2 regions of the Halomonas sp. OfavH-34-E genome follow, and region 2 is predicted to be linked to the other one. Evidence: predicted binding sites of a transcription regulator. Region 2 holds the regulator's gene; the other holds the start of a gene.

Region 1 (10,764 bases), on a different contig from region 2:
AGTGTCTGATTTCCAACAATGTATTCTTCATGATAAGTCGGAAAAATCAGTGAGCGAGGTGGATGATGGGTGGTTATATAAGTAGAGATAGGGAGCCTGATTTGGCGGCTTCTTTCGGTGCGCTGGAAGAAAAACAGTTGTCAGTGAGCCAACCGCTTGCGCGCAATGGTGTTCTGCAGCCAGGAAAGGTCTATTTCATTCCCGCGAGGTGTGGCGCTGCCGTTGTACTGGAAAAAGGGCAGATGCTTACGCTGATTAACGTAAGTGGATTGCAGGTCTGCGATATGTGGGCTTTCAATACGAGTGATCCAGACGAATTTCTATCCATGGAACATACTCGAACCCATCTTGGGCGCTTGGTGCCGGTTGTCGGTGACAGTATGGTTTCCAATAGAAGAAACGAGATGCTGGAACTAGTGGAAGATACTTCGCCTGGGGTGCATGACACATTGATTGCCGCCTGCGATATCAATCGCTATAGACAGCTTGGCGTAAGCGAATACCATGACAACTGTGTTGATAATCTTCGAATGGCATTGCTTGCCATCGGCAAGGAGGTTTCGCATGTTCCATCACCATTCAATGTGTGGATGAATGTTCCACTTGATGGTGATGGCTCACTGACATTTGTGCCACCCGTGGCCAAAAGAGACGACAGGATCGTGTTCAAGGCAATGATGACCTGTTACGTAGTCATGTCATGCTGTCCCCAGGATATTACGGCGGTCAACGGAGTTGGTAGCCAAACGGAAAGTATAGGAGTCATGCTCGGAGATTGAAGAAACACGGGATAGATGGCGATGCACTGCAACTCCGCCGCCGGCGCTAAAGGTTCTCATTTCGTCGGAGGTAAACTCCAGCCTTTGCGCTCCGGCGGCATCCGGCTCGTCATCGCTCACGATATGACTTCAGCACTCCCTCTCGTCGCTTCAAACGCCTCTACACGTTTTTTGGGCCAGCGGCAGCGAAGTTTAGCGATAGCGATCACGCTGCCTCTACGCGGGCTCGGGCTTCTTCTCCCTTGGCTGACCCTCACCTCCGATGTCCGAGGGCACCAGTGGCAGGTCCTCGGGCAGGTGGCGGGCACAGAAGTCCAGGCAGTCGAGGCCGTTGACGGCCTGGGGGGCCAGTGGACAATTCCATGGCGACTCGCGCAGCACTTCCGGAAGATGGTCGCTCAGGTCCTCCATGTCCTGACTCTTGGGCCAGCACAGCCAGCGCTCCCGTTCAGGGGTCTCGGGGTGGCGCCACTTCAGCATCCAGTCGTCGCCCCAGGGCAGTACGCCCAGGGTGTCGGGTTCGGGCGGCGGCAGACCCTGGAAGGCGCTGGCCCACCAGCGGGGCGAGAGGTGATGGCGTCCCAGGCGTCGGCTGCACTGGGCCAGCAGGGTACGCTGCACCACCATGACATCCAGGGCGCTGTCATCACGATAGAGCACATGGAGCGCGAGAGTGTGCGGTATTACGCAAAGCTCCCGCTCAACCAGTTCATCCAGTGACTCCCTGCTGTCGACCTCCTCGGCCAGGGCGCCGTCCAGCGTTACCAGGGTGACCGATTGTGGCGGTATGACGAGACAACAGGGAAGTGCCTGGTCGAGGCACGAAAGCGATTGGACATTGGCGGCGCTGCCCCGGTCGAGGCTCTGTTGATCGACACAGTGGACCCAGTACCAACGAGGCTCGGGATCTTCGTCGGCTGAAGGGGCGCGTTGGGGCATAAGAAGTATGCGCTGATGTCGGTGTCCCAGATTCCACATGGTTCTGGTCCTGTCGATAGCGATTGTTGGTGCACTGTGTCGACGAGCGAAGCCATTTTCTTTCACCAACTGTTACTCTTTTTACAATAGCGCTACTTCCTGTGCTCTGCGTCAACCTCGTCTATCGTCATACGAGTGTCATCTGGACTACCTAGTGTTGTCGGCGGACCGCCGTCGCCCCTGTGATCGACTTTCCCCTCCGATACCCGAGGCCGGCAACAGTGACTGGCACCGACAGCCCACGCCTTGACGGCGAACAGAGGGCTGCAAGAAGAGGACTGCGCAATGAGCAAGGAAATTGAAGATCATCGTCTGTTGAATCCCAGCCGTAATGAACCCTTCTCCTCGGTGCTCGACCGTCGTCTTTCCCGGCGAGCGGTGATGAAGGGTGGCATGGGCATGGCGGCCATGACCATGCTGGGAAGCTTTGGTCTCTCGGCCTTCGCCAACGAGCCGTCGTCAGGGATGGCCAAGACGCCGCTGGCGCTGGCCTTCGAGTCGATTGCCGGTTCGCGCAGCGACGCCGTGGTGGTGCCGCCGGGCTATACCGCCCAGGTGCTGGTGCCCTGGGGTACGCCGCTTGACGACAGCGCGCCCGAATGGAGCGAGGATCTGACGATGACGCCCCAGGCCCAGGCGGCCAGCGTCGGCATGCATCACGACGGCATGCATCCTTTCGCGCTGGATGAGAGCACGGCCTCCGAGCGCTTCCTGCTGGTGATGAACAACGAATACATCGACGAGAACGCGCTGTGGGCGCCCCAGGGCGGCCCTACCAACATGACCGAAGGCAAGCGTCCGGCGGACGAGGTGCGCACCGAGATCAACGCCCACGGGGTGACCGTGGTCGAGGTGAAGAAGGACGCCGATGGTCGCTGGAGCCACGTCAAGGGTTCCGCCCATAACCGTCGCTACACCAGCGCCACCCCGATGCACCTGTCAGGGCCGGTGGCGGGCAGCGACTACGTCAAGACCAGGTATTCCCCGGGCGGCACCCAGGCTCGCGGCACCAACAACAACTGTGCCCACGGCTACACGCCCTGGGGTACCTACCTCACCTGCGAGGAGAACTGGCCGGCCTACTTCGTCAAGAACGAAGGCCGTACCCTGGACGATGACCGTCTTGGCATCGCCAGTGGTCGCGGACGCTACGGCTGGGAGACCGCCGCGGGTGATGACAGCGAACGCGACGACGAATTTACCCGTCTGATCGGCGACCCCGTCGCCGACGACGCCAGCGGTGACTACCGCAACGAGCCGCGTCAGTTCGGCTATATCGTCGAGATCGACCCCTATACCGGCAGGCAGGCGATCAAGCGCACGGCGCTGGGCCGCTTCCGCCACGAGGGCTGCTGGCCGGGCAAGCTGGTAGCAGGCGAGCCGGTGGTGTTTTACTCCGGTCACGACTCGCGCAACGAGTACATCTACAAGTTTGTCTCGGAGGCGGCCTGGGACCCGGCGGATGCCATCGCTCCCGGCGCCGAGGCCGATCGCCTGGCGATCGGTGACAAGTACATGGACAGCGGCACCCTTTACGTCGCTCGCTTCAACGCCGATGGCAGCGGCGAGTGGCTGCCGCTGACGCCGGACGCTTCCACCCAGGATGGCCGTACCCTGGCCGAGGCGCTGGAACTCGACGCCGATGACCTGGCCGGGGTGATCATCCACACCTGTGATGCCGCCGACCTGATGGGTGCCACACCGATGGATCGCCCTGAGTGGGGCGCGGTGGACCCGTCCACCGGCGAGGTCTACATGACCCTGACCAACAACTCGAAGCGTACCGAAGACGGCACCGAGGCGACCCTGACCGGCGACGGCGACAACATCACCGCGCTGGGCAACGGCTACGCCACGGCACCGGTCAATGCGGCCAACCCGCGGGCGAACAACGAGGCCGGTCAGATCATCCGCTGGCGCGAGGGCAGCGATGCCACCGCCTTCGACTGGGAGGTATTCGTGTTCGGTGCCGCGGCCAGTGACCAGAACAACCTGTCCGGGCTGACCGCCGACAACGAATTCGCCAGTCCCGATGGGCTCTACTTCGATGAGCGCGGCGACGGCCAGGGCATCCTGTGGATCCAGACCGACAACGGCTACGAGGGCGTCACCGAGAGCACCAATGACCAGGTGCTGGCGGTCGTGCCGGCGGAGCTCGAGCGTGCCGATGGTGCCGCCGCGGTGATCTCCGGGGCCAACCAGGACAAGCTCAAGCGTTTCTGCGTGGGCCCCAACGGCTGCGAGGTCACTGGCATCTTCCCCACGCCGGACAAGACCGCGCTGTTTATCAATATCCAGCATCCGGGCAACTGGCCGGCCAGTGACGACGCGACCCAGGCGTCTGATGCCAGCGTGCGACCGCGCGCCGCCACGGTGGTGATCCAGCGCGAAGACGGCGGCCAGATCGGCGTCTAGGACGTGTCCGAAAGGTGCCGGCTTGCGTCGGCCTTTCGGGCAACCTCCAGGGGCGTTCTCTACGTCTGACGTCTTGCGCCGCCCCAGCACCCCGGCTCCCTTTTCAGGGAGCCGGGGTGTTTTTTCTAGGGTCTGGGTGTCCAGGGCTGGATGATCGGCAGCCTGAAGCGGGAGGCGGTTGGTCCGGGAACCGCTTGGGGCGGCCAAGGCGCAGGTCGCGCGGCGTCCGGCAGCCGTCAGGACACATGACGACAACATGAAAAGCCCCTCGCCAGCGTCGCTGGCGAGGGGCCTGGGTGGTGTTATCGACGCGCCGATGGCGCGTCAATGCGGGGCGTTACTCAAGCGCGAGCGGCGTAGGCGTACAGCAGCGTTTCCTGGGCGGAGATCGGTGCGGCCTCGCCCGGATCCTGCTTGATGTAGGTGCCGTCGGCCTGCAGCAGCCAGCTCTGGCAGTTGTCGACCAGGTAGGTCTCGAGGTCCTTGCGCACCCGGGCGGCGAGCTTCTTGTCGAGCAGCGGGAAGCAGGTCTCGACCCGATGGAACATGTTGCGCGCCATGAAGTCCGCGCTGGAGCCCCATATCTCGGGCTTGCCGTCGTTGTGGAAGTGGAACACCCGGGTGTGTTCGAGGAAGCGACCGATCACCGAGCGCACCCGGATATTCTCGGAGATACCGGGCAGGCCGGGGCGCAGGCAGCACATGCCGCGGATGATCAGGTCGCACTCGACGCCGGCCTGGGAGGCGCGGTAGAGCGCCTGGATCAGCTTGGGTTCGGTCAGCGAGTTGCACTTGACGATGATATGGGCGCGCTTGCCCTTGCGCGCGTAGCTTGCCTCCCGCTCGATCATTTCCACGACCCGTTCGTGCAGGGTGAAGGGGGCGTGCAGCAGCTTCTCGATCTGGCGGGTGCGGCCCATGCCGGACAGTTGCTGGAACACCTTGTGCACGTCGGCGCACAGCACAGGGTCCGCGGTGAGCAGGCTGTAGTCGGTGTAGAGCTTGGCCGTCTTGGAGTGATAGTTGCCGGTGCCGAGATGAGCGTAGTGGCGCAGCGCGCCCTTCTCGCGACGCACGATGTGCATCATCTTGGCGTGGGTCTTGTAGGCCATCACCCCGTAGATGACGATGGCGCCGGCCTCCTGCAGGCGCGAGGCCAGCGCCAGGTTGTCGGCTTCGTCGAAGCGGGCGCGCAGTTCGATGACCACGGTCACTTCCTTGCCTTGGCCGGCGGCTTCGACCAGGGCGTTGACGATGGGTGAGTCGGCACCGGTGCGATACAGCGTCTGCTTGATCGCCAGCACGTCGGGGTCGCGGGCGGCCTCGCGCAGCAGGTCCTCCACCGGGGTGAACGACTGGAAGGGGTGGTGCAGCAGGATGTCGCCTTCCTGCATCGACTGCATGATGGAGTTGGGTTGCTTGACCTGCTTGGGCACGCCGGGGGTAAAGGAGCGGTACATCAGATCGGGTCGGTCGGCGTCACCCAGTACCGACATCATGCGGGTCAGGTTGACCGGGCCATTGACCCGATAGAGGTCACTGGGTTCGAGCTGGAACTGCTTGATCAGGAAGTCGGAAAGCTCCTCGGGGCAGTTGTCGGCCACCTCCAGGCGCACGCCGCTGCCGTAACGCCGGGCCAGCAACTCGCCGCGCAGGGCCGAGGCCAGGTCCGAGACTTCTTCGGGATCCACCGTCATGTCGGCGTTGCGGGTCAGACGGAACTGGTAGCAGCCCTTGACCTTCATCCCCGGGAACACCTCGTCGGCGTGGGCGTGGATCATCGACGACAGGAACAGATACTCGGTGAAGCCTTCCTCGCACAGCTCTTCCGGCAGCGCGATGACCCGGGGCAGCGAACGTGGCGCCGGCAGGATGGCGAGGCCGCCCTCGCGGCCGAAGGCGTCCTTGCCCTCGAGCTCGACGATGAAGTTGAGGCTCTTGTTGACCAGCCGCGGGAAGGGGTGCGAGGGGTCCAGCCCGATGGGACTGACCACCGGGATGATCTCGGTGGAGAAGTAATCATGGACCCACTTGCGCTGCTGCTTGGTCCAGTCCCCACGCCGACGGAAGCGGATGTTGTGAGCTTCCATGGCAGGGATCAGCTGCTCGTTGAGGATGCGGTACTGACGCTCCACGTGTTCGTGGGCGATCTTCGAGATCTCGTCGAGCACCGAACGTGGGCTGCGGCCGTCGGCACCGGTGGCGTCGTCGCCCACGGCCAGTTGGCTCTTCAGTCCGGCCACCCGGATCTCGAAGAACTCGTCCATGTTGGAGGAAAAGATCAACAGGAACATCAGGCGGTTGAGCAGCGGGTGCGCCTGGTCCAGCGCCTGTTCCAGCACCCGGATGTTGAACTGCAGATGCGACAGCTCACGATTGAAGTAGAGGCTCGGGTCAGTGAGGTCGGCCTCCGGGTCCGGCATTGCCTTGGGCTTGATGCCGGTGCGCGTCTGGTTAAGGCGCGGCACCGGGGTATCGGCCTGGGGCGCGTCGCTCATCGAGACGTCGGACTTGCCCAGGGTCGCATGTTCAATCGTGGCGTTGTCGCTCTGCGCGTCTTCCATGGTGGTTCCTCATCGGGGCTCGGGAAGGGCGCCGCTCCCTCCCCTGATCAGCGGGCCAATAGCCTGGCCGCGCGTTTGGCAAAGTAGGTCAGCACGCCGTCGGCGCCGGCACGCTTGAAGCACATCAGCGACTCGAGGATGACAGTGTCAGCGTCCAGCCAGCCGTTGTCGAAGGCGGCCATGTGCATGGCGTATTCACCGCTCACCTGGTAGGCGTAGGTGGGCACCCGCAGCTCGTCCTTGACCCGGCGGACCACGTCCAGGTACGGCATGCCGGGCTTGACCATCACCATGTCGGCACCTTCGGTGATGTCCATGGCGACCTCGTGGAGGGCCTCGTCGCTGTTGGCCGGGTCCATCTGGTAGGTCGACTTGTCGGCCTTGCCCAGGTTGGCCGCCGAGCCCACCGCATCGCGGAAGGGGCCGTAGTAGCGCGAGGCGTACTTGGCGCTGTAGGCCATGATACGGGTGTTGGGCAGGCCTTCACGCTCGAGCAGTTCACGGATGGCACCGATACGCCCGTCCATCATGTCGGAAGGGGCGACCACGTCGGCCCCGGCCTCGGCATGGGACAGCGCCTGCTTGATCAGGGTCTCGACGGTGCGGTCATTGGCCACATAGCCGTCTTCATCGAGGATGCCGTCCTGACCGTGGCTGGTGTAGGGGTCCAGGGCGACATCGGTGATCACGCCGAGCTCGGGCAGGGCGGCCTTGAGCTCGCGCACGCTACGCTGGACCAGGCCGCTGGCGCTGTAGGCTTCTTCCGCCAGCTCGCTTTTCTTGTCGGGGTCGACCACAGGAAACAGCGCAATGGCGGGAATGCCCAGCTCGACGGCCTCGCGGGCCTCTTCGATCAACAGGTCCAGCGACAGGCGCTCGACCCCGGGCATGGAGGGTACAGCCTCGCGGCGGCCTTCGCCCTCGAGCACGAAGACTGGCCAGATCAGATCGTCGGCACTCAGCTGGTTCTCGCGCATCAGGCGGCGGGAGAAGTCGTCCTTGCGCATGCGACGAGGACGGCTGGCGGGGTAAAGACGAGGGGTAATGGCACTCAAGACGGCACTCCACGGAAGCAAGGATTCGGCGCCACGCGCTAGTCTGGTGGCACTTCATGACAAAAGCATGACATTGATTGAGTATATTCCTCCTCTCCCGTTCGCCGAAAGTCGCGTCTTGTCGCACCCGTGGCGACTCTCTAGAGTAGTGGCAGTCTTGGCCGCGTCCGGCCCCGTTCGCGACGCGCTATAAAGGAGAATGACATGAGTAAACAGGTAGCGATCGTCTTGTCGGGCTGCGGCGTACAGGATGGTTCCGAGATCTACGAGACCACCCTGACCCTGCTGCGCCTGGACCAGCTGGGCATCGCCTATCGCTGTTTTGCCCCGGATATCGCTCACCAGGAGGTGATCGACCACCACAGCGGGGAGGCCGTCGAGGCGTCGCGCAATGTGCTGGTCGAGTCCGCCCGCCTGGCCCGGGGCGAGATTTCGCCGCTGGACGAACTGTCGGCATCGGACTTCGATGCCCTGATCCTGCCCGGTGGCTTCGGGGTGGCCAAGAATCTTTCGAACTACGCCACGGCCAAGTCCGAGATGGAGGTCCACGAAGACCTGGCCGAGCTGTTGATCGAGTTTCACGATGCGCGCAAGCCGATCGGCCTGATGTGCATCGCGCCGGTGCTGGTGCCCAAGGTGCTGGGGCCGGGCATCGCCGTCACCATCGGTACCGACCCCGAGGTGTGTGGTTGCATCAGCGCCATGGGCGGCCTGCATCGCAGCTGTGCGGTGGACGATATCGTGGTGGACTTCGAGCATCGCCTGGTGACCACCCCCGCCTATATGCTGGCTACCCGCATCAGCGAGGCGGCGCTGGGCATCAACAAGCTGGTGGATCGAATCGACGAGATGATGGACGTCAACACCTGAGCGCCGTCTCAGCGGGGCCAGGCCCCGCTGAGACGCCAGACGATGGCGGATCATTGTCGCCAAGCGCCTTGAACACCACCGGCGCGAGAGCGGTAAAAAAGCAAAGCCCGAGGCCAATGCCTCGGGCTTAGTGCATCCTGCTGACGGGGGCTTTGCCGGTGTGGCGATCACGCCTCGTCCGGCACTTCCTCGTCATCGCTGCTCCGCCTCTTGACCAGCCGGCCGAACAGCAGCCCGACCTCGTAGAGCAGGTACATGGGTACCGCCAGCAGGCTCTGGCTGACCACGTCCGGCGGGGTCATCAGCATGCCGATGACGAAACAGCCGAGGATGACGTAGGGGCGCTTGGCGCTCAGGCTCTTGACGCTGGCGGCGCCGGTGAGGATGAGCAGGAAGGTGGCAATCGGGATCTCGAAGGCGATACCGAAGGCGAAGAACAGCTTCAGCACGAAGTTGAGATACTGGTTGATATCGGTCATCACCTGCACGTTCTCCGGCCCGGTCTGGGTGAAGAAGGCGAACAGCAGGGGAAAGACCACGTAGTAGGCGAAGGCCGCGCCGAGATAGAACAGCAGGACGCTCGAGGCCAGAAGCGGCAGTGCCAGGGCCTTTTCCTTGTCGTACAGCCCTGGTGCCACGAAGGCCCAGGCCTGGTGCAGGACGAAGGGAATGGCCACGAACACCGCTACTACCAGGGTCAGCTTGAACGGCGCCAGGAAGGGCGACGCCACCTCGGTGGCGATCATCTGGGAGCCTTCCGGCAGCAGCTCCATCAGGGGGTCTGCGACAAACTGGTAGATGTCGTTGGAAAAGGCGTAGAGCGCCAGGAAGATCACCAGGATGGCGATCACGGCGCGCATCAGTCGCGAGCGCAGCTCCACCAGGTGTTCGATCAGTGGGGCGTGGCCCTGACTTGACGGCGGAGTGTCACCGGTATCGCTCATCGGGTGGCGGAGTCCTTGTGCTCGGAAGAGGCGGTGTCATCGCTGGGCGCGGGGGAGAGAGTGGAAGCCGAAGCGCTGGACGACGAGGCGCGTGCGGCGCTGTCGACGGCGTCGTCCAGCCGCTGGCCGGCCGAGGCCGACTGGGCGCCGGTGGAATCCGCCTGCCCGCCGTTGCCCTTGCTCGGGGTGTCGGCGATGGATTCCACGCTGCGCTTGGCTTGTTCGGCGCTGCGCTTGGCCTGGTTGACGCTGTCGTCCAGCTTGCGTTCCTGCTCCTTGAGCTTCTGGCGCAGTTCCTCGGCCTCGAGCTGGGCGCTGATCTCGCGTTGCATGCCGGCCACCGAACGCTTGATGCGTCCGATCCACAGGCCGGCGGTACGCGCGGCCTTGGGCAGGCGCTCGGGACCCAGCACCAGCAGTCCCACCACCCCGATGATCAGCAGTTCCAGAAAGCCGATATCGAACATGTGGCGTTACTTGCGCTCGTCGGAGGATTCGGGCTTGCGCTCCGCCTCGACGTCGTAGGTGTTGTTGGGCGTATCGGTCTCGTCATGACGGACCTGGGCCTGGGGCTTGGCCTCCTCCGACTTGTCCTCATCCTCGCTGACGGCCTTCTTGAAGCCCTTGACCGCGCCACCCAGGTCGCTGCCAACGTTGCGGAGCTTCTTGGTGCCGAAGATCAGGATGATGATGCCGAGTACGATCAGCAGTTGCCAGATACTGATACCACCTAACATAAGAACTTCCTCAATATGCGGCGCCAGGCGCCGTGAATCGTTGGTTCCCGCCGAGGCTCAGGAGCGGCGCGAGGCCTTCTCCTCATGCCCCGATACGCCGAAGCGTCGGGCGAGTTCATCCAGCACCTGCCGATGGTCGAGTCCCAGGTGCGAGAGCATCACCAGACTATGAAACCACAGGTCTGCCGTTTCGGCGATCAACGCCTCGCGACTGGCTGGATCCGCGTCAACATCCTTGGCGGCAAGCACGGTCTCCACCGCCTCTTCGCCCACCTTCTCGAGTATCTTGTTCAGCCCCTTGTGATGCAAGGAGGCAACGTAGGAAGTGTCAGGATCGGCGTGCCGACGTTCGCTGAGGGCGGCGTCGAGCTGGTTCAGAATATCGCTCATCGGTGAAGATTCCATTAAAAGATCAGTTCCAG
Region 2 (10,764 bases):
CGACTGTCTTGCTGGCGGGAATCTTCAGCGGCTGGCCCGTCTGAGGGTTCTTGCCGGTGCGGGCGGCACGCTCGCGCACGGTGAAGGTGCCGAAGCCGATCAACGACACGTCCTGGCCGGAAGACACGCTACCGGTGATTTCGTCGAGGATGACGTTCAACACCTGGCTGGCCTTGTCCTTGGATAGATCGGCACGCTCGGCAATCGCCGCGGCGAGTTCTGGCTTGCGCATACAGCCCTCCTGGTTTGGCTTGATACTCCGGTGCCGTGACACCGGCATCATTGTTATGGAAACACTGTCCGAGTGTCCACACGGGCAGTCCCCGGCCCTGCGCCGTGACAACAGGATCGTTGACCACGACGATGAACATCACGGTGCGCTCAGCGCTTCCTGACTGTCTTTCGACTAGCGAGAGCCACCGCCGACGGGACCTTGCCTCTTCCATCGGTACGAAACCGGCGATACGACACCGGCCAGCCACACGTCGTGGCGGTCGTCCCCGATAGAATTGCCCTGCCTCGGTGGCACCTTCAACGACGGCTGTATCGCGTACAACCCGCGCCGTTGACGAACCTAGCCTAGCAACGGCGGTGCCGCCCGCGCCAGTTCGACTTTCCGACGAACGCATTTTCCCGTCAACGCAAAGCCCTGCAGACGCCCTTCGTCATCCTCGGCCAGGGCGCTGATATCCTCGCCGTCGGCCTCGATTCGCCAATGCACCTTGTCGGTCATCGGCGGCAGCGCCACCACCGGCAGCAGCGGCGTCTTGACCAGCACCGGCCAGGGCCCGTAGCGCACCTGGGTGGGACGACCGCACAGGGTCGCAGCCAGCGCCTTGGCTGAAGCCTGCAGCGGCTGCACGTACATGGCATTGACACCGTCCACCGAGGCCACATCACCCAGCGCATGAACACGAGGATCGGAGCTTTTAAGGTAGCGATCGACGGCGATGGCATCATTATCTGTCGCGATACCGGCCTCTCGCGCCAACCGAGAGCGCGGCTTCAGACCGGTGGCCACCAGCACCATATCCGCCTCCAGCTCATGGCCGTCGTCGAGGTGCACACCGATGTCACCACCGGCACCTTCGAGCCTGCTCACCAGACGGCCATGGATGACGTCGATGCCGGCCTCGATGAAGGCCTGGCTCAGGGTCTGACCCAGCCGCCGGGGCAGCAACCTGGGCAGCAACGAGGGTTCAGGGCCGACCAGGCAGACGCGATGACCACCGGCGTGCAGATCGTTGGCAAATTCACAGCCGACCAGTCCGAGGCCGACGATGGCCACCCGAGCCGGGCGCCCCAGCGCCTCGAGGCCTGCCGAAAAACGCCGATAGTCGTCGAGATCATTGATCGAGAACACCCGTCCGGCCAGGGCATCGGGAATCTCGAAGGGCGCCACGGGGCTGGCACCGGTGGCAATCACCAGATCCGACCAGGGCAGGCGTTCCTGGCCCAGGCTCAGGGTGCGCGACGCCAGATCGATGGCATCGACCCTGGTGTGGGGACGTACCACCGCGCCCAGTTGATCGGCCAGTTCCAGCGCCGAGCGCGCGGCCAGCCGGTCCGCCGCCAGGCCCTTGGCGAAGCCGGTGGACAGCAGCGGTTTGGAATAGTCATCGCCTGAGTCGGCGCTGATCAGGGTGATCGGTCGGTGGGCGTCCAGCGCCCGCACCTGGCGTGCCAGGCCTATGCCCGCCATGCCGGTACCGATGATGGTCAAGGGTCCTTGCATCGCTTCCTTCGACTCTGCCGACGACCGCCGGGCGGTCGCTGTTGAAGCTGGGCCGGCCCGCACGGGGCCACACCAGCGGGTGAGTGCTGGGCCACATGGTACACTATGCGCCGACCGACCGGAGCACCGCCGTCCGGTGACGACAGCCCTGCCGAGGCCGCATGACACAGCTTCCTTCCACATTCCGCTCCCTGGAGGAGCGCTCGGGGTCCGAACCGGGTAATCCCGCGCCAGCCACAGCCTCTTCGCCGAATGCCGACGCGGCCGATATCGTCGACCCCGGCTGGGTGTCGCTGGCCTCCGGTGGCATCGCGGTGCCCGCTGACTGGCACGCCTGGCTGGCCTCGCGGGACTCCCTGACAGAACGCCTGATCGAGGCGGCAGGCGCCGGGCACTTTCGCGTACGCCTGCTGGCGGAGGCCAAGGGCCTGCCGTGGCCTGACGAGGCCCACCTGCTGGGTCTGGCCAGCGACGAGCAGGCCTGGCTGCGCGAGGTCGCCCTGTGCGTGGACGAGGAGCCCTGGGTGGTGGCGCGCAGCGTGGCACCGATCGTCGAGCGTCACGACGCTCCCTTCGAAGGCCTCGGCGAGACCTCTCTCGGCAGCTGGCTGTTTCGCCAGCCCGATCTCGAGCGCAGCGCCATTCAGATCGGCCGTAACACCAGGCCGATCCACGGCTATACCGGACTGTGGCAACGCCGCTCGGTATTTCGTCACAGCGGCTGGGTGCTGCTGGTGCAGGAGAGCTTTATGCCGACCATGGGCCGAGCGTTGTCGCTGTCGGCCTCTGCCACCGGCTGACTAGCTGTCGCTCACCGGCTGTCACCCCGCCATCGCCCTTCCGTCGCCAACTTCGGAGCGAGCCGCCTGGCTGGTCATGGCCGTCGGCTCGCGCTAGGCTGCGCCAAGGCTTCTCGGCGATGTTTCTCCGAGGAGCGACTGTTGCCCGGCTTACGCCTCATTTTCGCCTGACCTGCGCCAGAGCATGAGAGAAACCGATGGATCGTTCGCTGCTGCGTCCCCCTGGATACCTGAACCGAATTCCCGACTTTCTGGCGCTGATGCGTCTGGACCGCCCCATCGGTACCTGGCTGTTGATGTGGCCGACCCTGTGGGCGCTGTGGGTGGCCTCCGAGGGCATTCCGGCCCGTGACACCCTGCTGATCTTCGTCGCCGGCGTCTACCTGATGCGGGCGGCGGGCTGCGTGGTCAACGACTACGCCGATCGCCACTTCGATGGCCACGTCAAACGCACCAAGAACCGACCGCTGGCCACCGGCCGCATCAGTGAGCGGGAGGCCAAGGTGCTGTTCGTGTGCCTGCTGGGATCGGCCTTCGCGCTGGTCTGGCTGACCAACGGCTTTACCGTGTGGCTGTCGTTGATCGGAGCGGTGCTGGCCGCCAGCTATCCCTTCATGAAACGCTACACCCACTTCCCCCAGGTGGTGCTGGGCGCAGCCTTCTCCTGGGCCATTCCGATGGCCTTCGGCGCGGTGCTCGGCGAAGTCCCGATGGTCGCCTGGCTGCTGTTTACCGCCAACGTGCTGTGGACCGTGGCCTACGACACCGAATACGCCATGGTCGACCGCGACGACGACCTCAAGATCGGCATCAAGTCCACCGCGGTACTGTTCGGCCGCTGGGACACCCGCATCATTGCGCTATTGCAGCTGGCTACCCTGGGGCTGCTGGCCTGGGCCGGCAGCCTGCTGGCGCTGGGCGGCTTCTTCTGGCTCGGCTGGCTGGCCATGGGCGCGACCTTTGTCCACCAGCAGCGGCTGATCAAGAGCCGTGACCGCGACCGTTGCTTCCAGGCCTTTCTCAACAACCACTGGTCGGGCCTATTGCTGTTCGCCGGACTCGGACTGAGCCTCTATCCCTCCCTCGGGTGAGGGAAATGCCCGTCTCGGTCGCTCGACAATGGATACAATGTCATCTAATTGTCACATTGACGTGGTGTCATTTGTCACCGTCGAGTGTAAGACCCTGACCAAGAGGCTCCCGGGATGACCGCCAAGACCGTACTGATCGTCGATGACGAAGCCCCGATCCGCGAAATGATCGCGGTGGCGCTGGAAATGGCCGACTACCGGGTGCTCGAGGCGGACAATGCTCAGGCCGCCCACGCCATCATCGTCGATGACCAGCCAGACCTGCTGCTGCTGGACTGGATGATGCCGGGCACCAGCGGCATCGAACTGGCCCGCCGGCTCAAGCGCGAGGAAACCACCGCAGAGCTGCCGATCATCCTGCTCACCGCCAAGGGTGAGGAGGACAACAAGATCCAGGGCCTCGAAGCCGGCGCCGACGACTACATCACCAAGCCATTCTCGCCGCGAGAACTGGTGGCCAGACTCAAGGCAGTTCTGCGACGCGCCACTCCGCGGGGCGTCGAGGACCCGGTGGAGGTGGAAGGCCTCAAGCTCGACCCGGTCAGCCATCGCGTCAGCGTCGACGGCAAGTCACTGGACATGGGCCCCACCGAATATCGCCTGCTGCAGTTCTTCATGACCCACCAGGAGCGCGCCTACACCCGTGGCCAGTTGCTCGATCAGGTCTGGGGTGGCAACGTCTACGTGGAAGAACGTACCGTCGACGTGCATATCCGCCGCCTGCGCAAGGCCCTGGGGGAACCCCATCAGCAACTGATCCAGACCGTACGCGGTACCGGTTATCGCTTTTCGGCCAAGGTCTGAGCGAGCCATCGACGCAACGCAGCACCAGGAGGGATGAGGTGAACGGAGCCGAGAACTGACGTGGGTCGTCTGTGGAGACGAGAAGTCTGGCGCCTGGCCGTGCTGGTGGGTCTCGGCGCCTTGCTGGGCTGGCCCTTCTCGCTGTCCAGCGTAGGCATCGGCCTTGGCCTGGCGCTTGGGCTCAGCTATCACCTGCGCAACCTGCACGCGATGCACGACTGGCTGACCCACCGCCCCCAGCAGGAACCTCCCACCGCCAGTGGCCTGTGGGGCGAGCTGTTCGATCGCCTCTATCGCTATCAAAAGGGCCAGCGGATCACTCAGCGCCGCCTGCGCTCGACCCTGCAGCGTATCCAGGAGTCGTCCGAGGCGATGCGCGACAGCGTGGTGATGCTCGATCGCCACGGCGACCTGGAGTGGTGGAACAGCTCCGCCGAGCGCATGCTCGGCCTGAAGCCGGCACTGGACCGCGGCCAGCACATCACCAACCTGCTGCGCGACCCGCGCTTCGTCGGCTACTTCAATGCCCGTGACTACCGCGAACCGCTGAGCCTGCCCTCCCCCATCGACGAGAACATGATCCTGCAGTTCCAGATCACCCTGTACGGTGACGATGAACGCCTGGTCATGGCCCGCGATATCACCCGTCTGCATCGCCTGGAACAGATGCGCCGCGACTTCGTCGCCAACGTCTCCCACGAGCTGCGCACGCCGTTGACCGTGCTCACCGGCTACCTGGAGACCTACAGCGACATGGCCGGCATGCTGCCGGAGCGCCTGGGCAAGGGGGTCGCCCAGATGCAGAGCCAGACGCGCCGCATGCAGAATCTGGTCAACGACCTGCTGCTGCTGTCACGACTCGAGAACGACCAGGGCGGCAGCGACCATGTTCGCCTCGACCCCACCACCCTGCTGCAGGCGGTCAAGCGCGACGCCGAGGCATTGTCAGGCGGCCGCCAGCAGATCGAGGTGGTCGTCGAAGAATCGCGCAGTCTCACCGGCAGCGAGAAGGAGATGCACAGCGCAGTCTCCAACCTGGCCTTCAATGCGGTGCGCTACGCCGGTGACGGCGCCCATATCACGCTACGCTGGCGTGCCTACGGCGAAGGCGCCTGCCTCGAGGTGGAAGACGACGGCGAAGGCATCGATCCGAGGCACCTGCCACGCCTTACCGAACGTTTCTACCGGGTCGACAAGGGCCGCAGCACCGCCACCGGTGGTACCGGCCTGGGACTGGCCATCGTCAAGCATGTGCTGCTGCGCCACGAGGCACGCCTGGATATCGACTCCCGGCTCGGCGAGGGCGCAACCTTCCGCTGCATCTTTCCCTCGAGCCGGCTGGCAGCGGCCGACCCTGTGGCGCTCGGCCGCGCCGGCGCTGTGCACTAGGGCTTGTCTGAAAAGTGCCTGCGCTCGGTAATACGGCGTTAAAAATCGGCTGGTGCGCCAGCCCGGTCAAAATGCTCAATTACACCCCGTAAACTGCGCTTTCTCACCGATTTTTGCCTTGTCTAACCTTCGCTCGTCGACTTTTCGGACAGCGCCTAGGCCCCGCCAGAACGAACAGAGCGGGCTCCCATCAGCTCCTGGGCCCCAGCAGGATGACTGCGGCACCGGCCAGACACAGCGCGCCCCCGATCAGGTCCCAGCGATCCGGCAGGCGCTGCTCGACCCACCACAGCCAGCCCAGTGACGCCACGATATAGACGCCCCCGTAGGCGGCAAAGGCACGCCCGGCATAGTCGGCATCGGTCTGACTAAGCAGCCAGGCGAAGGCCACCAGACTCATCACCGCGGGCAGCAGCCACCAGGCCGAGGCATCATCCCGCCACCAGCGCCACACCGCGAAGCAGCCGGCGATCTCGGCCAGCGCAGCCGCCGTATAGAGCAAAAGACTAGGCAACAGCGCCGTCATGGTGACTCCCTGCTTTCCCCTTTTGAGGCCGTACGGCCATCGACAGCGCCGATAGCGGTGCTCAAAGTGCTGCTCAACGCCGTACGGCCATCGACAGCGCCGATAACGGTGCTCAAAGCGCTGCTCAACCCCGTACGTCCAAAGAAAGTGCTGCTCAACGCCGTAGCACCGGCAACTGCCGATAGTGCTGATCCCACATCAGCACCGCGCCGGCCACGGCCCCGGGGATCAGAAACAGGTTGGCCAGCGGGATCCAGGTGATCAAGGTCACCAGACCACCGAAGCTGAGACTCGGCCACCAGCGCGCCGACAGGCGCTTGCGCATGTCGGCGAAGCTGACCTTGTTGTTGTCCATCGGGTAGTCGAGGTAGGTGATCGCCATGACCCAGGCGCTGAAGGCCGCCCACAACAGCGGCGCGATCAGGTTGACCACCGGAATCCAGCTCAGGATAAACAGCCCGATCATGCGCGGCAGAATATAGGCCAGCTTCAACAGCTCCCTGCCCAGGGCGTCGAGACCGGTCTTGAGCCAGCCACGATCATCGATGGGCTCGCGGCCGGTCAGCTCGACCTCGGCCCGGGCCGCCAGGAAGCCGTAGAAGGGGGCGGCGATCAGGTGGGTAACCAGGGTAAAGCTGAAGAACACGATCAGCACGAGGCTGACCACAAACAACGGCCAGATCAGCCAGTCGAGCCATTCCAGCCAGCTCGGCACCATGGCCATCCAGCTATCGAGCCAGCCACCGAACTCACCGAGCACGTAGCTGAGCATGCCGGCGTAGACCAGCAGGTTGACCAGAATGGGAAGAAACACATAACGACGCAGGCCCTGGCTATAGACCAGGCGGGTTCCGCGGCGGACCGCCTCGAGGGCATTCAGCATGACATCGATCCTTGGCAGTGGCTGAAGATGACAGTGCCCCAACGACATCGGGCCATCGTCTCGACGATGGCCCGATGCTCAGAGTGCAGGCAACGACCCTGACGGGGCCGGCCTATTGACGCCGCTCAGGGCGTCGAGGTCAAGACGTGCTGCTGTCGTCGAGCAGTTCCTGGTTGAGGTCGTCAGGGTCGATGTGACGGATATCCAGGCCCTTGACCAGATAGATGACGTACTCGGCCAGGTTGTTGGCGTGATCGCCGACACGCTCCAGCGCGCGCAGGATCCACATGATGCCCAGTACCGGAGAGATCGAACGCGCATCCTCCATCATGAAGGTCATCAGCGAGCGCATGGCGCTCTGGTACTCGCTGTCGACCCGCTCGTCTTCCTGCACCACCTGCATCGCCAGTTCGGTGTCGAAACGCGCGAAGGAGGTCAGGGCGTCACGCATCATGTGACGCACGTGCTCGCTGATATTGCGCACCTCGACGAAGCCGCGGGTGCCGTTGTTGCCGTCGACCAGTTCGATGGCGTTGCGCGCGATCTTGCTGGCCTCATCACCGATACGCTCGAGATCCGACGCCGCGCGAATCACCGCCAGCACCAGTCGCAGGTCAGAGGCCGCCGGCTGACGGCGTGCCAGCACGCGGGTGCACTCGTCGTCGATCTTGACCTGCATGTCATTGACCGCGCGGTCGTTGTCGACCACACGAGAGGCCAGTGCAGAGTCGGCGTCGAGCAACGAACTGACGGCATCCTGCACCTGCTTTTCCACCAGGCCACCCATGGCCATCAGGTGGGTCTTGAGTTCCTCGAGCTCATGATTGAACTGCCTCGAGATGTGCTGGCTGTGGGTATCGCTGGTGATATCCATGAAGGTCTCCTGAAGAAGCATGGGACGGGACGCTAGCCCACCATGCGTCCAGTGATGTAGTTTTCGGTGCGCCTCAGGCGCGGATGCGTGAACAGGGTGTCGGTCGGGCCGTACTCCACCAGCTCACCGTTGTGCAAAAACGCCGTATAGTCCGACACCCGCGCCGCCTGCTGCATGTTGTGGGTCACCAGCACCAGGGTCAGATGCGGCTTGAGTGTGCGAATCAGCTCCTCGATCTTCAGCGTCGAGATCGGATCCAGGGCCGAGGCCGGCTCGTCGAGCAACAGCACCTCGGGTTCCACCGCCAGGGTCCGGGCGATGACCAGACGCTGCTGCTGGCCTCCCGAGAGCGACCAGGCCGACGCCCGTAGACGCCCCTTGACCTCGTCCCACAGCGCCGCCGACTTCAGTGCCCATTCGACCACATCGTCGATGCGGCGCTTGCTCAAGCCTCCCTGCAGACGCAGGCCAAAGGCGACGTTGTCGTAGATAGACATGGGGAAGGGGTTCGGTGCCTGAAACACCATGCCCACCCGACGCCTGAGCTCGGCCACCGCCACCCTGGGGTCATGGATATCGTGGCCGTCCAGATGAATCTGGCCGTGACGACTGACGTCCTCATTAAGGTCGTGCAGACGATTCAAGGCGCGCAACAGCGTCGACTTGCCGCAGCCCGACGGCCCGATAAAGGCCGTGACCCGATGGCGTGGAATGCGCAGGGTCAGATCCTTGAGCGCCGTCTTGCCGCCATAGGCCAGGGTCAAACCCTGGATATCCAGGCAGGTATCGGCCGCGGAAAACTCCATGACCGCCCCGCGTCGATTTCCCAGTCTTGCCTGGGCCAGCTGACGCTTGGGCAGCTCGCCATCGATGGACATTGCCTCTCCCTGCATCATCGGCGCACCGGGGCACCATGACGCTTACGCAAATAGTGACGCATGAATATTGCAGTCAGGTTAAGCACCAGAATCACCGTGACCAGCAGTAGCGCTGTGGCATACACCAGCGGCATCGCCGCCTGGACATCGCTGGAGTGAAAGGCCGCGTCATAGATGTGATACCCCAGGTGCATGAACTTCCTTTCAAGGTGGAGGAAGGGGAACTCCCCGTCCAGCGGCACCTGCGGCGCCAGCTTGGCGACCCCGACCAGCATCAGCGGCGCCACCTCACCGGCGGCCCGGGCCACCGCCAGGATCAGGCCTGTCAGCATCGCCGGCGTGGCCATCGGCAGCACCACCCGTGTCAAGGTCTCGAAGCGCGTGGCCCCAAGCGCTAGGGCGCCTTCACGCTGGTGCAGCGGGATCCGCGAAAGACCTTCTTCGGTGGCCACGATCACCACCGGCAAGGTCAACAGCGCCAGGGTCAGCGAGGCCCACAGCAGCCCGCCGGTGCCGAAGGTCGGCGAGGGCAGCGTCGATTCGAAGAACCAGCGATCGATGCTGCCGCCGATGCCATAGACGAAGACCCCCAGGCCGAACACGCCGTAGACGATGGACGGCACCCCGGCCAGATTGCGCACGCCGATCCGGACCAGTCGGGTCAATCGACCCTGGTGGGCGACCTCATTGAGATAGACCGCCGCCAGCACCCCAAAGGGCGTGACCAGAATCGACATCAACAGCACCATCAGGATGGTGCCGAAGATCGCCGGCCAGACGCCACCAGCGGTATTGGCGTCGCGTGGCCCCTGGGACAGAAACTGCCACAGCTCCCGCACCCAGTGGCCGAGTTTTTCATGCCAGGCCATGGCGTTAGGGCGCCAGGCCTCGAGTATCTCGGCAAGGGCTTGTTCCTGACGGCGCCCCTGACCATTCTCGAGCACCACCAGGTCGCCCTGCATGCGCTGCTGAAGCTCACTGGCCCGGCGCTGCAGGTCGGCCAGACGCCGATCCTCCGAGCGGTGGCCATCCTGGTCTTCCATGCTGCGGATCAGCGGTAATATCTCGTCGTGGGTCAGACGCCGACGTTCGTCGCGCAGGGCATTGATCTCCTTCAGCCGGGACTCGAGCACCGTCCAGGCATCCGGACCGGTCAAGCGCTGATCACCCGACTGCAAGGCCACCAGACGCCCGAAGAAGGTGCCCCAGTGGCGCCGCTCCAGCACCACCAGATCCTCCGGCGTGGTGTCTTCGGTGATCTGGTCATTGGCGAGCCACCGCCAGATGCCACCGCCGTCATCACGATTGGCGGTCAGATAGCGCCGCTCCAGCCCCTGCCTGGAAGGTAGTTCGCGGGTCTCCAGGGGAACCCCTATCACCGTCTCACCGCCCTTCAGGGTCAACTGGTGGACCGTCGCTGGCCAGAAATTGGACAGGCCCTTGACGCTCAACAGCACCAGCAAGGCCCCCAGCATGATCAGCGACAGCGCCACCGAGGCCGCTGCCAACCAGGCCAAGGGGCCCTCTCGGGTGCGCCGCTTGCCGGGCATGCCCACCGCGGTGTGGCCGGGAATCTTCATGCGTCCCCCTTACGCCGGGTAAAACGACGCTTCAGGCGGGCACGCACCACCTCGGCCAGGGTGTTGACCAGAAAGGTGAAGGCAAACAGGGCCAGCGCCGCCAGCAGCAGCAGCCGATAGTGGCTGCCCCCGGGTGCCGCTTCCGGCAGTTCGATGGCGATGCTCGAGGCCAGCGACCTCAAGCCATCCAGCGGGCTCGCCGTC

What was found. The regulator PhoB, encoded in region 2, activates phosphate uptake and scavenging genes when phosphate is short. The targets are predictions, from matches to a motif close to TGTCATANNNNTGTCANA.
Region 1: NH448_RS04975 (PhoX family phosphatase) is a predicted target of PhoB. The motif match lies at 1,883-1,900, and genes of this name have one in related genera.

The regions. Positions count from the first base shown of each region.
Region 1 covers NZ_JAMXRY010000007.1:63,764-74,527, reverse strand. Annotated here, with positions in the region: gene NH448_RS04985 (urea carboxylase-associated family protein) at 102-779, shown strand; gene NH448_RS04980 (hypothetical protein) at 996-1,757, opposite strand; gene NH448_RS04975 (PhoX family phosphatase) at 2,043-4,172, shown strand; gene ppk1 (polyphosphate kinase 1) at 4,514-6,736, opposite strand; gene hemB (porphobilinogen synthase) at 6,784-7,791, opposite strand; gene elbB (isoprenoid biosynthesis glyoxalase ElbB) at 7,996-8,661, shown strand; gene tatC (twin-arginine translocase subunit TatC) at 8,829-9,605, opposite strand; gene tatB (Sec-independent protein translocase protein TatB) at 9,602-10,072, opposite strand; gene tatA (Sec-independent protein translocase subunit TatA) at 10,079-10,342, opposite strand; gene NH448_RS04940 (phosphoribosyl-ATP diphosphatase) at 10,400-10,732, opposite strand; gene ubiB (ubiquinone biosynthesis regulatory protein kinase UbiB) at 10,755-10,764, opposite strand, start outside.
Region 2 covers NZ_JAMXRY010000002.1:73,863-84,626, reverse strand. Annotated here, with positions in the region: gene NH448_RS01335 (HU family DNA-binding protein) at 1-232, opposite strand, end outside; gene NH448_RS01330 (FAD-dependent oxidoreductase) at 575-1,735, opposite strand; gene NH448_RS01325 (chorismate lyase) at 1,897-2,535, shown strand; gene ubiA (4-hydroxybenzoate octaprenyltransferase) at 2,733-3,626, shown strand; gene phoB (phosphate regulon transcriptional regulator PhoB) at 3,741-4,430, shown strand; gene phoR (phosphate regulon sensor histidine kinase PhoR) at 4,491-5,819, shown strand; gene NH448_RS01305 (YnfA family protein) at 6,010-6,345, opposite strand; gene cysZ (sulfate transporter CysZ) at 6,500-7,228, opposite strand; gene phoU (phosphate signaling complex protein PhoU) at 7,368-8,102, opposite strand; gene pstB (phosphate ABC transporter ATP-binding protein PstB) at 8,135-8,908, opposite strand; gene pstA (phosphate ABC transporter permease PstA) at 8,995-10,560, opposite strand; gene NH448_RS01280 (ABC transporter permease subunit) at 10,557-10,764, opposite strand, start outside.